Regions from separate parts of the Insulibacter thermoxylanivorax genome, predicted to be linked through region 1. Evidence: riboswitches for the same ligand, from Rfam matches in the RefSeq annotation. Region 1 holds a riboswitch; the other holds the start of a gene.

Region 1 (8,042 bases):
TGGCTTGTTCGATGATTGAGTCAACTGTTACTAATGAACCTTCATCAAAGGAATGGGTTTCCGGGTTATGGCAGCCAGGGCAGTTATGTTTGCAGCCCTGGGCAAAAACCACCAATCGAATTCCTGGCCCATCCACTATGGATTCCTTTATCAGTCCCGCAATTCTTATATAAGTATCCATTTATACCACCTTAAGCATTACTTTTTTTGAACGATAAATGCTTTACTCTGTCACACTCCTCAGCTCTTTTAGCATCATTGAATCTATCAAGAGTTCCCACGAGATATCCCGTAATACGCCTTATCCGTTCAAATTTGTTATCTCCTTCTTCACGACCGCAGGAGGGGCATGTATTACCGATAATTCCGCTATATCCGCATACAGGATCTCTGTCTACCGGATGATTAATAGAACCATATCCGATACCGGCTTCTTTCATTGCTCTGATTATTTTCTCAAAAGCCTGCAGGTTTTGTGTTGGATCACCATCCACCTCTACATATGTGATATGCCCTGCGTTGGTTAACTCGTGGTATGGAGCTTCAATCCTTATCTTATCAAATGCATTAATTTCATAGTATACTGGAACATGGAAACTGTTTGTGTAATATTCTTTATCGGTAACGCCCGCAATTGAACCGAATATCTTCCTGTCCATTTTGACAAATCTACCTGACAGCCCTTCAGCAGGAGTTGCAATAAGTGTAAAGTTCATGTTGTTCATTTTACTAGCATCATCCATACGTTTTCTCATATGTCGTACTATTTCCAGGCCTAGTCTCTGCGCTTCCTCAGATTCACCATGGTGTTTGCCGATTAATGCCTTTAAACATTCAGCTAATCCAATAAAACCAGTTGTAAGCGTTCCGTGTTTCAGCACTTCCCTGATCTCGTCATCCCAGCTAAGCTTATCAGAGTCGATCCATACGCCCTGGCCCATTAAGAATGGAAAGTTTTTAACCTTCTTTCGGGCTTGAATTTCATACCTTTCAAGAAGCTGGTCAATTACCATGTCTATCTTCTTATCAAGTTCACCAAAAAACACATTGACGTCTTTATTGCTTCTAATCGCAATTCTTGGCAGATTTATCGTCGTAAAGCTCAAGTTTCCTCTTCCGTAGACTATTTCTCTGGAAGGATCATAAACATTACCTATAACCCTTGTTCTGCAGCCCATATAGCTGATCTCTGTCTCAGGGCATCCAAACTTATAATATTTACGGTTAAAGGGAGCATCTAGAAATGAAAAGTTTGGGAACAATCTTTTGGCGCTCACTCTGCATGCAAGCTTGAACATATCATAGTTTGGATCTCCGGGATTATAATTGACGCCTTCTTTAATCTTGAATATTTGCACAGGGAATATGGGGGGTTCTCCATTTCCGAGACCTGCTTCCGTAGCCATAAGAATGTTTTTTATAACCAGCCTGCCCTCAGGGGAGGTATCAGTGCCATAATTTATGGAACTAAAAGGTACCTGGGCTCCTGCTCTGCTGTGCATTGTATTCAGATTGTGAATGAAGGCCTCCATAGCCTGGTACGTATTCCTATCGGTTTCTGCCAGTGCCTTCTCAGCAGCAAAAGCCTGCACCTTATGGACAATATCAACGTCATATACATAGTCCATAAGATATTTTTTCTCCACTTCCAGATATCTCTCGTTGGGTACTAATGTCGGGTAAAGCCCGTGATCTTTTGCTAGTTTTTCCGAAATTGAGTTAATCAGCGTTACCGCATCATTTATATCTATTAACAATTCCAAACCTTTGGCTAGGTTCTGCTTGTAAAGTCTGGAATACGTCTTTGCGACACCCAAAGCCATTCCATAATCAAAGTTGGGTATGCTTTGTCCGCCATGCTGATCGTTCTGATTAGATTGAATTGCTATGCATGCCAGGGCGGAGTAGCTGCGGATGTCGTTTGGTTCTCTCAAATGTCCATGTCCTGTGCTGAAACCATTTTTGAAAAGTTTGACTATATCAATCTGGCAACAGGTAGTGGTAAGACTATAGAAGTCCAAATCATGTATGTGAATATCTCCATTTTTATGAGCTTCAGCATGCTCTGGCTTCAATAAGAACATTTCATAAAACTGTTTCGCTCCCTCAGAACCATATTTAAGCATGGTTCCCATAGCAGTATCTCCATCAATGTTTGCATTTTCCCGTTTCAAATCATGATCCTTGGATTCTTTAAAAGTTAATTCCTCATATGTTTTCATTAGCCGGGTACTCATTTCCCTGACACGTGTTCGTTCAGCACGGTACAATATATATTTTTTTGCCGTTAGGATAAGCCCCTCCTCAATCAAAACTCTTTCAACGATGTCTTGAATATCCTCAACACCCGGAACCTGAATATTTGGGTCTTTATGCAACTGTTCCATAACTCTCTCTGCCAGAGTCATGGCTTTTTCATAGTCTTCTTCTCCAGCAGCAATAGTTGCCTTATAGATGGCATTGGTTATCTTCTCTATGTTGAAGGGTTCTTCCCTTCCGTCCCTCTTCCTGATTTTCGCAATCATACATTTCACACCTCTATTGAAATGAGTTTTAGATCCTATGAGATAAACATGACCGCCGGCTAAGCCGGCGGTTCTACGACTATTTTCAGGATGCAAACTGGACAAACTTGACTAGTGTGCCTCGCTGATCGGACCGCAATCCACGACGGTGAGACTATACTTGAGCTGTTGTTGTGTCACGCGATCATCAGCTTACCATCGTCAAAAACGAAACGTTTCGTCGGTGATGGGGGCCACTTTGGCCACCGCATACGTCGAGCCTTTCTGCGAGAAAAAATCATAGGTCGAACCTTCATTCCTAATCCCGTTCATGACGATCGGATTGATCTCCTCATCGGGAAACATTGCGTCTAAACCGAGATTCATCAGAGCTTTATTGGCATTATAGCGGACATAGCTTTTCACTTCAGGGCCGAGACCGGTTTCAGCATACACGTCATTCGTATATTCCAGCTCATTGTGATACAAATCAAGCAAAAATTCATAGCCCCAAACCGTCAGTTCCTCTTTCAACGAGTCCGGAAATTTGTTAAACAGTTGCTGCGCAAAATATCCGACGGCAACCCCGTGAATCGATTCGTCCCGCAGAATAAGGGAAATAACCTCCGCGCTGTTGCGCAATGTTCCTAGACCTCCCAAATACAGCGGGTAGAAAAATCCGGAATAGAACAGGAATGACTCCAGCATGACGGAAGCAAACATCGCCTTCCACAGAGAAACAGAATCATCGTCCTGAATCGAACGATAGACGTCACCGATTCTGTTCGCCTTGTATTGCAAATATTCATTACGCTTAACCCATTCAAAGATGGCATCGATTTCACTGTTCGTACATAATGTGGTGAAAATATACGAATACGATTTCGCGTGAATTGCCTCAAAAGAAGCAAACACCGTATACAACGCCTTTTCCTGCAGATCAGGCGCATAGCGGGCAATTTCGTTCATCCCGATGTTCGTCTGAATCGTGTCGAGCAAAGTCAATCCGGCCAGCACCTGCTTGTACGTTTCCTGATGTTCAAATTGGCTCCATTGCTTCACATCCTTGCTGACGGCGATTTCTTCGGGAAACCAGATCTGCTTCCATTGCTGGTCCCAAAACACTTTCACCAAATTCTGCCCGTTCCGGTTCCAATTCACCGCTTCATAACGCTTCAAATCGAACATGCCACACACTCCTCAATCGTCTGCAGCCGCTGCCGCACATAATAGACCGATTTAATTCCTTTCATCCAAGCATAGATATACAAGCGGGCCAAACGTTCCGTCGTCCATTGATCAGTTACGTACACTGTCATGGAAATGCCCTGATCCACATGCTTTTGCGCCGCTGCGTACAGATCCACCATACGATACTGGTCAATTTCATAGGCTTCCTTATATAGATGAATGTTCTCATCATTCAAAAACGGCATCGGATAAATGGTGCGGCTGTCCGCGTAATCACGGATTTCCACCCTTTCCGTGATTGGCGCAATGGAAGCTGTGCAGTTCCGTATATAGGAAATGCTGCCCGTCGGAGCCACCGCCAGCCGGTATGCGTTAAACAGGCCGTGCTCCATGACCTGCTCCTTCAAATCCATCCACATCTGTCTCGTAATGAGCGGCACCTTCCCCAATGCGCGCAGCACGGATGCCGGCAATTCCCTCTCTTCCTTGTTTACATACCGTTCAAAATAGGAACCGTCCGCATAATCGCTTTTTTCAAAACCGTAAAAGGTCTCCTTCCGCTCACGGGCAATACGCATCGATGCAAGGAGGGAATAATAATTCAACGCCTCCATGAACGCATCCACAAACAGGACCGACTCCTCCGACTCATAGTCCAATCCTTGCGAAACCAAATGCCCGTGCAAATTCATAACTCCTAGCCCTACGGAATGCATGAGCCGATTTGCTTTGCTGACGGACGGCACATTGCGAATATTAGTCATGAGCGAAACGTTGCTCAAAAGCCGCATAGCCGTATCTACGAGGGTTTCAAAATCCGTTTGCGTCGCCTTGTGAATGTCTAAGGATCCAAGATTGCAGGATACATCCATCCCGTATTCGTTCTCTATGCCGTGGTCATGGATGAGGCTAGTCTCCTGAACTTGGAATATCTCTGTGCACAGGTTGGACATTTTCACCCGTCCCAATTTGCGCAGCGGGTGCTGGTCATTGACATTGTCATCGAAGATTTCAAAGGGATACCCGGATTCGAATTGCGCCTTTTTGATTTCCGTGTACAGCTTCCGGGCATTTACCCGCTTCAGCTTGCGAATGTTCGGATTGTCCAGCAATTCATAGTACATTTCGCTCATACTGATTTCCGACATCCGCTTCCCGTATTCCTTGTAAATATCGTAAGGACTGAACAGCACAATATCCTTGTCCCGCTTCATCAATTCGAAGAAAATACTCGGCACAATAATGCCGGTAGACAAGGTCTTCAAGCGAATCTTTTCGTCAGCATTGGGTTTTTTGGAGGATATGAAGTTTTCGATATCGCCATGAAAAATGTTCAGATACACAACGCCCGAACCGTTTCGCTGCCCGAGCTGATTCGAATAGGAAAAGGCATCCTCCAGCAGTTTGGACACCGGCATGACACCGCTGGCACGGTTATGAATGCCCTTGATCGGATCGCCGAGCGGACGGAGATCCGTCAAATTGACGCCCACTCCTCCTCCCAGCCGGGACAATTCCAAGCAGTAACCGATATTGGCTGCAATGCTGTTCATCGAATCGTCAATCGACAGCTTGAAGCAGCTGACCAGTTCTCCTCTGGAACGTTTGCCACTGTTCAGTGTCGTTGGAGTGGCCGGCTGATAGGCGGTTAACATCGCATCAACCGCACGTTCGGCCAGCTCTTTGTCACCACAGGCCAGATAAAGGGCAATGATGACGATGCGATCCTCATACTTTTCCAAAATTTCCGACCCATCTCTGCTTTTCATTGCGTAGCCATCGTAAAATTTGCTCGCACTCATGAAGGACGGAAAACGGAAATGGTAGCTGTACGCCCTTTGGAAAAGCTGCTCAATAAACGCCATATCGTACTGTTCTAAGAACTCTTTCTCATAATATCCTTCTTCGACGAGATAGCGGATTTTTTCTTCCACGTCGATAAAATAACGCATTTTGACATTGACATATTCAAGAAAATATCGCCTGGCTGCTTCCTTGTCCTTGGCCAGATCAAGTTTACCCGTGCGGTTGTAATGGTGCAGCACTTCATTGTTAAGTCGCAAATACGATTTCATGTTGGTCTGCTCTCCTTTCTTTTATTTGCTCTTGGTAAAATTGCCGGATCACTTCGTAATCCGAAGGAAATCCGCGCAACTCGATCTTCCTCACCAGCGGAATATTCCATTGCGCAGCCAGGGTATCTCCGGCCTTGCCGTAATTGTGGTGCCCGAAGTTTCGGTTGCCGCTTACCGCCACTCCCCTGCAAAATTCCCCGTTTTTGTCCATAAATCTTCGTACAATGGGCGGCACATCCCCCAATCCGTCCGTATAGGTTAGAAGCACAAATGGTTCCTCAATCAACGTATCCTCGCCGATTTCGACGCTCGGCAATTGCAATTGAGAAACAATATAGCGGACATTGCCTGTGCGGCTGGCATATGCAATCATCTGTTCTCAATCCCCAGTTTCTCCAAGATTTCCTCGGAGCTAATCCAGAACTCGCCGCTGATTTCCAAGACCGGAACGGTCATCAAGCCGGCACGGATCAACCGCTCCCTGGCCGCTTCGTCATGATCGATATTTATGATGTCCAATTCCTTCCCACTGCGTTGCGCCTCGGATTTGATCCACATACATCTGGGACATACGGTTTTTGTGTACAGTTTCATAAAAATTCCTCCATATTGTGATTATAAAAAGCACCCTCTCATCGAGGGTGCTTGAAACGGCATCTGCAGGGCATGGATGGTATCAGCTCACCAGCCCAATATGATGGCAAGGCGTGCCAAAAACACATCCACATGTGCGAGCCGTTTCTTTTCTCAATCCCCGAAGAAAGGAAACGATTGTTTGGTCAGGCAGGTCTCCTGGCTTCGCATCATCCTCCCGTTCCCTTCCCATGCATTCTGCACAGTGGATGTGAACGTTCGTCCGCGTTACAGTTGCGGGGACAGCGCCAGATTCGCACTGGCTTCCCTATTAAACTGCCTTCGCAGTACCTCACCAAACACATTTATGAAGTTGATCGAGACAAATCCATCTTATCACACCATTTATCTAAACACAATATATTGTGTTGTTTTATCAATCAACCTCCAATATATTGATTTTATTTGCAATAATCCTCAAGGTACAGCATCCCGTGCAGGATCAGCAACGGTCTATGTAAGACTCATCAAATATCTCGCGAAGTATTAGGATCTGTCGTAGGATCTGTCGAAACATAAGACCCTTCTGGCTGGGCGTCAATCTCCCCTGCCGGAAGGGTCTTCTTCTGCTTGCGAAACTTCGATCAGCAAATATTCCCCTTCAATTCATCCACTCACGTTCAAATTCCGCAAGCAGCGCGCGTACTTCATCCGTCGACTTCGTGTTCATCAGCTGATTCCTTAATTCACCGGCGCCGCGGAATCCTTTGACGTATATTTTAAAACACCGCTGCAGGGATGCGAAGGGAAGCGGCAATTGATCAACGTATTGATCATACAGATCCAGGTGATATTTCAGCAGCTCGATATGTTCCTGCGGACTGTGTTCCCGGGGCTCTTTCTCGAAGGCGAAGGGATTCTTAAACACGCCGCGGCCGATCATGATGCCGTCAACGCCGTACTTCTCCGCAAGTTCCAGCCCTGTGCTTCGATCAGGAATATCCCCGTTAATCGTCAGCAGTGTCTGGGGCGCCGCTTCATCGCGTAATTTCTTAATCTCGGGGATTAGCTCCCAATGCGCAGGGACTTTGCTCATCTCCTCCTTCGTGCGGAGATGAATCGATAGATTGGCCAGATCCTGCTGCAAGAGATGCTTCAGCCAGTCCCGCCACTCGTCAACGTCGGTGTAGCCGAGCCTTGTCTTCACACTGACCGGCAGTCCGCCCGCCTTAGCCGCTTGGATCACCTCTGCCGCTACTTCCGGACGCTTGATCAGGCCGGCCCCTTTCCCCCGTTCTGCTACATTTTCTACAGGACACCCCATATTGATATCGACGCCGACAAATCCCATCTCCGCCATCCCGATGCTCATCTGCCGGAAATATTCCGGTTTGTCCCCCCATATATGGGCAACGATCGGCTGCTCATCTTCCGTGAAGATCAAACGGCCGCGCACATTTTTCACCCCTTCCGGGTGACAATAACTCTCCGTATTCGTAAACTCCGTAAAGAACACATCCGGTCTGCCGGCTCTGCTCACCACATGGCGGAACACTACATTCGTCACATCTTCCATTGGTGCCAAGACAAAAAACGGCCGCGGCAGCTCATTCCAAAAATTCTTCGTCAATTCCACCTGTACCCCCTTCGATGCAATATTTCATATTGTATCCTATAAAATCTCTAGTTCGGTATGGGC
Region 2 (8,174 bases), on a different contig from region 1:
TATCACCGCCAGACCTCCTGTCCATCCATAGCTGCATGCCATAAGCAACCAGACTGCACCGCGAATATGGCCTGCTGCAAGCGGCGTAAGCGGCCATCCCAGACGCGCCCGCTCGCTCTTGATGCCGCCGTAGTTGTTCACACCGCCAAGTTCCACGCCCATAGCCCCAGCAGCTGCCGCTTCCGGGATGCCGCTGTTCGGACTGGGATGCTTCTCCGCGAAGCACAGGATCGCGAGCAGTGCCCGCTTCGCAGACATCTGCCGATGCAAGGCGCTCATGCCGACCATCAACAAGCCGGTCAAGCGAGCGGGGAGATAATTACACAGGTCGTCAAACCTTGCCGAGGCCCAGCCGAACCAACGGTATCGGTCATTGCGGTAACCGACCATCGAATCGAGGGTGTTCGCCGCGCGGTACATCATCGCCAGCGGCGCGCCGCCGACAAGTGCCCACAGGACCGGGGCGGCATAAGCATCAACGGTGTTCTCCGCCACGGTTTCTACAGCCGCCCTCACCACTTCCCTTTCATCCATCTGCTCCGTATCGCGGCCGACGATCCTCCCCACAGCCTGTCTCGCTTCCTCCAAACGCCCTTGCAACAGAGGTTGGTATACTTCTTCAGCAGCCTGTTTCAGTCCCTTGACCGCGATCGTCGTAGAAATCAGCCAGACATGCGCAGCGTAAGCAAGCCAAGGATGGATCAGTCTGCAGATCTCGACCAATCCGTAACAAACCGCAGTTGCTGTGAAAAGTGTCGCTGCCAGCAGGAGAATGCCGCGCCGTCTTGCCTGAGCCGAAGTAAGACCTTCATCTCCGGGATGTTCACGATATAGCTGAAGCTCCAGGGAGCGGACCAGCCTGCCGATCAAGACCACAGGGTGGACGAGGCGCTTCGGATCACCGATAAGCCAGTCCACTGCCGTTGCCAGAATGACGATCAGGAGTATCTCCTGCAGCGAATAAACAAGCATCTCTCCACCTCAACGCAGACAAAAATCCTCTGCGACAAACCGGTAGCGCGCCCTCTTCAGTTCAATGGGAATCCCGGCGGTGACCAGGAAGACATGGTCCGCCTGCTCCGCCATCCGCTGGTTCATCCAGCCGGCCAAATCGCGAAACATCCGGCCCAACGGATATTCCGGAACGAGGCCGTCGCCGACTTCGTTCGTCACGATCACCAGCCAGCCTTGCAGCTCTTTCGCCGCAGCAAGAAGATGACTCACTTGCTGCTCGATCCGTCTTTCCGGATCATCCTGCTCCGTACACAGCAGCCAATTGGATAACCACAGGGTGAGGCAATCGACGAGCACCACGGGTTCAGCCGACACTGTACCGGCGATCTCCTCCAAACGCCCAGTGAGATCATACGGCTCCTCGATCGTCTGCCAGCCGGCCATCGACTGCTCCCGCCGCTCCCGATGGCGGGCGATGCGCTCCGCCATCTCCCCATCGCCCGCTTCCGCCGTGGCGATATAGTATCCGGGTGCACTGTAATGTTCGCTGATTCGCAGGGCGAGCTGCTCAGCGAAGCGGCTCTTGCCGCTGCGCGCGCCGCCCGTAACGAGTGTAATCAACCGCATCACATCCCCTTATCGCGAGATCCCTGCGCCGTCAAAGGTCGCCATCTCGTTCACGATCGCTGCCGCGCTGTCGATGATCGGGAAGAGAAGAGCCGCCCCCGTTCCTTCACCGAGCCGCATATTCACATGCAAGACCGGGGTCAGACCGATGCAGTCCAGCATTTTCTGATGCCCCCGTTCCTCGGACAGATGGGATGCAATCATATACGACACGGATTGAGGCGCCATGCGCGCGGCGGCCAGCGCAGCAGCCGACGAGATGAATCCGTCGATCACCACGGGGCAGCGTCTGCTCGCTGCACCGAGGATCACACCGACTAAGCCGGCGATCTCCAATCCGCCGACCTTCGCCAGCACATCCGCGGCATCCTGCCGGTCCGGCTGGTTCACCTCGATCGCACGCTCGATGACCGCCGCCTTGTGCCGCAGTTTCTCCTCATCGATGCCCGTGCCGCGGCCGACAACCTCGATCACCGGCAGCCCGCCCAAGACGCTGAGGATCGCCGCACTGGGCGTGGTGTTGCCGATCCCCATCTCACCTGTAGCCAATACGCGGTATCCTTGCTGATAGAGATGATCGACGATGCGAATGCCGACGCTGATCGCCTCATATGCCTCTTCCAGCGTCATCGCCGCTTCCCTCGCCATATTGCGCGTTCCCCGCCGCACATTGCAGGACAGGAGCCGCTCATGCTTCACTTCGGTCTTCACCCCGACGTCGACGCAGTACACAGAAGCTCCGGCTTGTCTCGCCAATACATTGACCGCTGCGCCGCCGTCCAAGATGTTCAGCACCATCTGCGCCGTCACTTCCTGGGGGTAGGCGCTGACGCCTTCCGCACAGACCCCGTGATCGCCGGCCATGACGACGACGGCTTTGCGCTGTTTCTGCAGCTTGATCGAACCCGTGATCCCCGCCAGCTGCACGGCGATCTTCTCAAGCCGGCCGAGGCTGCCCGGCGGCTTGGTCAACTGATCGAGATGCTGCGCCATCTCTTCCATCGCCGTGTAATCCAGCTCGGCAATGCCGCTGATCGTATCGTGCACGTATGCCTTCCAACGATCCTTCCTTTGTTCCTTCACCCTCAGCACCTGCCCGTCCTTTTTGCCTTGACCTACAAAATACTCCTTATGCACAGCTTCCTTATACACGGATTTCTTATATACAACTTCCTAAACTTCCTTACACATCTTCCTCGCCCGCACCATCCAACGCTTCACATCAACCGGCGGACCGTGTCCTCAAGCACCTGAATTGCAGCCCTGCAGCAACTTGACCGTCCCGCTGCCCTATAACAAGATCTGCGGGACTTGGCGCTGTGGATGAACGACGATCGTCGGGCGAATCCCGTAGGCCTGTTCAAGAATCTCCGCGCGGATGATGGTCTCCGGTGTGCCCGTTGCGAGTACCTCGCCTTCGCAGAGCACCATGATCCGATCGCAATACAGAGCCGCCAGATTCAGATCATGCAGCACCGCCACAACCGTAAGGCCCGCGCTGCGCTGCCATGCTCTCACATAGTCCATCATCTGCTGTTGATAACCGATATCCAGATAGGTCGTCGGCTCATCCAACATCAGTAAGTCGGGCTGCTGGACCGTCACCTTGGCCAAGGCCGCCCGCTGGCGTTCGCCGCCGCTCAGCGCCTCAACCGGGCGATCCGCCAATTCCGTAAGATCCAGATCCGCCAGCACTTGATCGATGAGCTCACCGGCATCTGTCCGCTCTTCTCCCAGCCAGTTCTGATAGGGATACCTGCCCATCTCCGCAACCTCCCGCACCGTAAACCCTACCGGAGGCAGGGCTTCCTGCGGGAGCACAGCGATGTGCTGCGCCAGCTGCTTCCCGGAGAATTGAGCGAGGTTCGTCCCCTGGAGCAGAATCTCGCCCGCGCTGGGCGGCTCGACGCCGGATAACAGCTTGATCAACGTCGACTTGCCGCTGCCGTTCGGACCGATGATGCCGAAAAACTCCCCCTTCTGAACCTGCAGGCTGACACCGCGCAGCACCAGCCGGGAGCCGATGCGCTTGTCCACGCCGGCGGCTTGCAGCATTACCCTGTGCTCCAATTAGATCGCCACCTTTCGCTTATGCCGGACAAGCAGCCATGCAAAGAACGGCGCACCGAGGAATGCGGTGACCACTCCGAGCGGGATCTCCGTCGGGCTCAGCAGCAAGCGAGCCATCGTATCCGCCCATAGAACATAGATCCCGCCGTAGATCGCAGAAAGGGGCAGCAGGAGCCGATAGTCGGGACCGACAAGCAAGCGTATGAGATGCGGCGTCACCAGGCCAACGAAGCCGATCGTACCTGAAACCGAGACCGCCGCTGCGCTCAGCAAGGTCCCCAAGATCAAGACGATGCGCTTCGTGCGTTCCACATGGACGCCGAGATGCGCGGCCTGCCGTTCTCCCAGCGAGAATAGATTCAGTGCTCGAGCGAAGCCCATCAGCACTAGGGCGCCGGCCGCAAGATACGGAGCCAGCATCATGGAGAAAGACCAGTCCCGCAACGCCAGGCTGCCCATCAGCCAGAACACGATCTCGTTCACGACGGAGTCGGACAACGACACGAGCAGGGAGACCACCGCACCGAAAAATGCCTGCACGACAACACCCGCCAGGATTATCGTCTCGATCTTAAACTTGCCGTTCACCGAAGCGAGCCGCATGACGATGAACAGGGACAAAAGCGCCGTGATGAAGGCTGCGATGGGAACGGTCCATTGTCCGATCACATAATGCCAACCAAAGGAGATCAGAAACGCCGCGCCAAAGGAAGCGCCCGAAGCAACCCCTAATGTATAAGAATCTGCCAGCGGGTTGCGCAGCACACCCTGAAACGCTGCCCCTGCCAAGGACAGCGACGCGCCGACAAGGATCGCCAGTACAACGCGCGGGAAGCGTACCTGCAGCACGATCTGTTCATAAGCCTGCGAAGAGATAGGTTCCGCTCCCCATCCAGTCACTGAATGCAAAACGATCGACCACACCTCCGCAATGGGGATATTGGCCGTTCCCAGCGAGAGGCTGACGATCATCGAGAGGGCGAGGAGCAGGCATCCTGCTCCTCCCCAAAAGAATAATCTCCGTTTCATGGCTTACTCGAACAGCTCAGGGTAGATACCGGCGGCAACCTCCAACAGTGCATCGGTGATCCTCGGTCCTGGACGGCTCAGAATATCTTCATTCACACCCACGATTGCGTCGTTCTTCAGCGCTTCGATCGAACCCCAGCCGGGACGGGTCTTGATCAATTCAACCAGCGGCTTGCCCGTCTCGTAATCCGTGATATCTGCATAGATGATGATATCCGGATTCGCTTCGATCACCGCTTCCGGGCTGATCTGCGCCCATTGATCCAACTCGGAAGCGATATTGACGCCGCCGGATGTAACGATGAGCTCATCCATGAAGGAGCCCTTGCCGGCCGTCCACAACGGCGCATATTCGATATACACCTTCTTCTTCTGGTCTTCCGGAATATCGCTCACCCGATCGAGCACATACTGCTTGTCTGCTCTCATCTTCTCAGCGACAACCTGCGCCTCAGCCTGCGCGTCCGTAATCTTGCCGATCTTGAGGATCGAATCGATGACCTCGTCGATGGTCACCGGTTCCGTCGCATATACCGTGATGCCGAGATCCCGTAGATACTGCACCACCGAACCATTCAGAGAAACACCGGCGAAGACGATATCCGGTTCTACGGCCAGGATCGCTTCGGGATTGCTCTGCAGATTGCCCACCTTCGGCTTCTCCAGCGCTTCCTCCGGATAGTTGTCATAATCCCCGACACCGACGATGCGGTCACCAAGGCCCAGCGCGAAGAGGATCTCCGTCTGGCTCGGCGCGATGGAGACGATCTTCTGCGGCGCCTGTTCAATCGTCATCTCCGTACCGGAATCATCCATCACGGTCAGCGGATAGATGGTACGGTCTGCTTCCTCCTCTAGCGCCGCTTCTTCGCTGCCTTCCTCCTCGCCGGCAGCATGGCTGTTTTGCGCATCATCTTGTTGGACAGACTGCTCGTTATTGACGTCGGCAGGATCTGCGTTTATCCCATCTGCTCCGCATGCCGCCAGTGTGAATACCATGAGCAGTGTAATCAGTGCTGTGAGCCATTTTCTCATCTTCTCATCTCTCCCTGTTGTGATGATTCTGTGAGAATGCGCTTGTTTGCTGTGCAGGACCTCCTCGCAGAACCAAAACAAAAACCTCCAATCCTAAGGGACTGGAGGTTCAGCGTTCAGGCTGCGCAATCACCCGATGATCACGCCTATCTATCAACAACCCGAGCGCCCGAATCCTTATCCGCGAAGGATCTGCGAGCTGCATCTGCAGGCAGGTCTCCTGACTTACGGGTATCGACCGTTCCGCCTTCCCATCTTGACGACAGTGGCATCATGGAACAGGTCACCCGCTCACAGTGGCGCGACCGTGCCGGATTTGCACCGGACTTCCCTTTTAACCCCAGTGAACAGCCGCTTCCCATGTCGGGCAGCCGGCTCACGAGGGCACCTGCAGATTGATTCCATATTCTATTGGACAAGCTTGCAATCTCGTAAGTGATTATACGACAACCATCCTATGAAAGCAATGACAGGAAATTGAACGGAGTTGTAAGTTTTGCGCCATTGCAGTTAGCACCTTTGCACCTTTGCAGTTTGCACCTTTGCCATTGCAGTTTGCACCTTTGCAATTACATCTTTGCACTTTTGCATCTTTACACCTTTGCGTCGTAACGGAACTGGAGGCCCTTATCTCTGCATTTTCGCGGAGGTTATGTGAGATAACGGAACAAGAGTACGCTATTCTAGCAAAAACAGCTGAAAATCATCTATTTCGATGAAATAACGAACCGGCGTTCCGTTAGATTGTAAAAATGAGAGATTTCGCTCAAATAACGCACCACAGTTCCGTTAAGCTTCATTCCGTTCATCTTCATTCCGTTCATCTTCATTCCGTTCATCTTCATTCGTTCATCTTCATTCCATTCATCTTCATTCCGTTCAACTCCATTCCATTCCGTTCAGCGTCACATCATCAATACCGATCATCCAACAGCCGCGGATAGCCGGTCGGGATGGAGCCGGCGATTCGCAGCATCTCCTCGGGAGGCACCCGATCGAGCAGCGAAGTCGAAAGGATCATCAGATATTGCATGCTGTTTCGCTCGAACTCCAGCACATGATATCCGCCCCCCGGCGTAAGACTGAGAAGAACCGGCGTGCCGTCTTGCAGCTCCATCCTGGCCGTGACTCGGTCCTCAGAGATTTCCACCTTATCGCGGACCGGCTTGATCATCATCAGCAGGCGCTCATTCGGACGGTGTTCATCCAGATACACCACTTCCAGATAATCATCCTTCGTATAGCGGTCATGGCACTTGCCCAGTTGATGGGTGAAACGGACCTGCGGCAGGTAGATGGGCAGATTGATGCGCTGCAGGTAACGCAGCTCACAATCCCGCAGGGCGTCATACACCGTCTTATAACCGAGCTGCAGGAAGGGTTGTTCGATGTCCGGTGTCCGGGACTCAGCAGTAGCCGCCGATTGATCGTGCGATCGATCTTCCGCAGCTTCGATGCGGCGTTCTGCCATCCGATGTTGATCGTGATCAGGAGCAGGATCGCGAACATGGTCTTGTGTCAGCCCCTCCGGTTCCTGGGATTCCGCCTCCAATTCATAGGACAGCTCGGACCATAGGATCAGGCCGGCAAAAGCGAATAAGCTGATAAAATAGACCGTTAGCAATCTCTGCATAAAAAAACACCTTTCCAAGCTTTTGCCATTATCCTCCCCAAAAGCCTGGAAAAGTATGTGAAAACGGTGCGTCAATGAGTTGGCGCCCCGAATCAGGAAGTATGCGGTTTCTTCACATACTTTCGCGCCTTCTCCAGGGCTTCTTGTTCCGTCTCGCCGGTCACATAGCGGCCGTTGATATAGATGAACGCATAGCGGTCGCATGGGCCGCAGTACGATTTGCACCCGACTCGGATGCGGGAATCAGGAGCCATCTCCTCGAGTTGTTTCTTCAACCGATCCACGTTAATATGCCTGCATTTGTGACAGATTCGGATATCGTTAGCAGGTTTTACACGTCTCTCAACACTCATCAATACTCACCATGATAACCCTTAGACGGGTTAGTAATCACATATCCCTCTTGCGGGAAATAGAGATAATCGATCTTCACTCCATCGAGGAAAGGCTCGTCTCGCTGCAGGATGACCTCGATCTTCTTATCGGTCATCACCACTTCATCCTGCTCGGTCGGCTTGTCCAGCGTCAAGCCGTAGTGGGCATGGTCGCCATGCATATGAGTAATAAAGACACGAAACTTCAGGTCTTGGTTTGTTTCTTGCTCAAGTTCTCTGAGCATGACTTTCGCTGCGTTGCGCGTAATTTTGCATCTCAATTGATCTTCATCTCCTATTAATCATAAATGAACAGCCGCATGATCATGCGGCTGTCAAGCTCACATCATAGTATATTATAACTTGTCGGCGCCGGAATGGCGAATCCTCGCTTCCATCCTGCTCTTCGCCGGTGATCGTCTATCGCATTAAGCGAACCTTGGGATCTGCCA

What was found. Region 1 has a riboswitch for cobalamin ahead of PRECH8_RS12785 (glutaredoxin family protein). Riboswitches for the same ligand answer to the same signal wherever they lie in the genome.
Region 2: linked by a shared signal. The riboswitch ahead of PRECH8_RS13875 (ABC transporter substrate-binding protein) and the one ahead of PRECH8_RS12785 (glutaredoxin family protein) in region 1 are both predicted to bind cobalamin.

Annotation. Positions count from the first base shown of each region.
Region 1 is NZ_BMAQ01000040.1:699-8,740, forward strand. Features, by position in the region: gene nrdG (anaerobic ribonucleoside-triphosphate reductase activating protein) at 1-181, opposite strand, end outside; gene PRECH8_RS12765 (anaerobic ribonucleoside triphosphate reductase) at 192-2,525, opposite strand; gene nrdF (class 1b ribonucleoside-diphosphate reductase subunit beta) at 2,727-3,692, opposite strand; gene nrdE (class 1b ribonucleoside-diphosphate reductase subunit alpha) at 3,680-5,770, opposite strand; gene nrdI (class Ib ribonucleoside-diphosphate reductase assembly flavoprotein NrdI) at 5,748-6,143, opposite strand; gene PRECH8_RS12785 (glutaredoxin family protein) at 6,140-6,364, opposite strand; cobalamin riboswitch at 6,536-6,713, opposite strand; gene PRECH8_RS12790 (tRNA dihydrouridine synthase) at 7,005-7,973, opposite strand.
Region 2 is NZ_BMAQ01000048.1:41,771-49,944, reverse strand. Features, by position in the region: gene cbiB (adenosylcobinamide-phosphate synthase CbiB) at 1-972, opposite strand, end outside; gene cobS (adenosylcobinamide-GDP ribazoletransferase) at 1-1, opposite strand, end outside; gene cobU (bifunctional adenosylcobinamide kinase/adenosylcobinamide-phosphate guanylyltransferase) at 982-1,575, opposite strand; gene cobT (nicotinate-nucleotide--dimethylbenzimidazole phosphoribosyltransferase) at 1,591-2,664, opposite strand; gene PRECH8_RS13885 (heme ABC transporter ATP-binding protein) at 2,872-3,636, opposite strand; gene PRECH8_RS13880 (FecCD family ABC transporter permease) at 3,652-4,680, opposite strand; gene PRECH8_RS13875 (ABC transporter substrate-binding protein) at 4,684-5,715, opposite strand; cobalamin riboswitch at 5,909-6,122, opposite strand; gene PRECH8_RS13870 (hypothetical protein) at 6,629-7,348, opposite strand; gene PRECH8_RS13865 (YuzB family protein) at 7,441-7,701, opposite strand; gene PRECH8_RS13860 (iron-sulfur cluster assembly accessory protein) at 7,701-8,003, opposite strand; gene racE (glutamate racemase) at 8,151-8,174, opposite strand, start outside.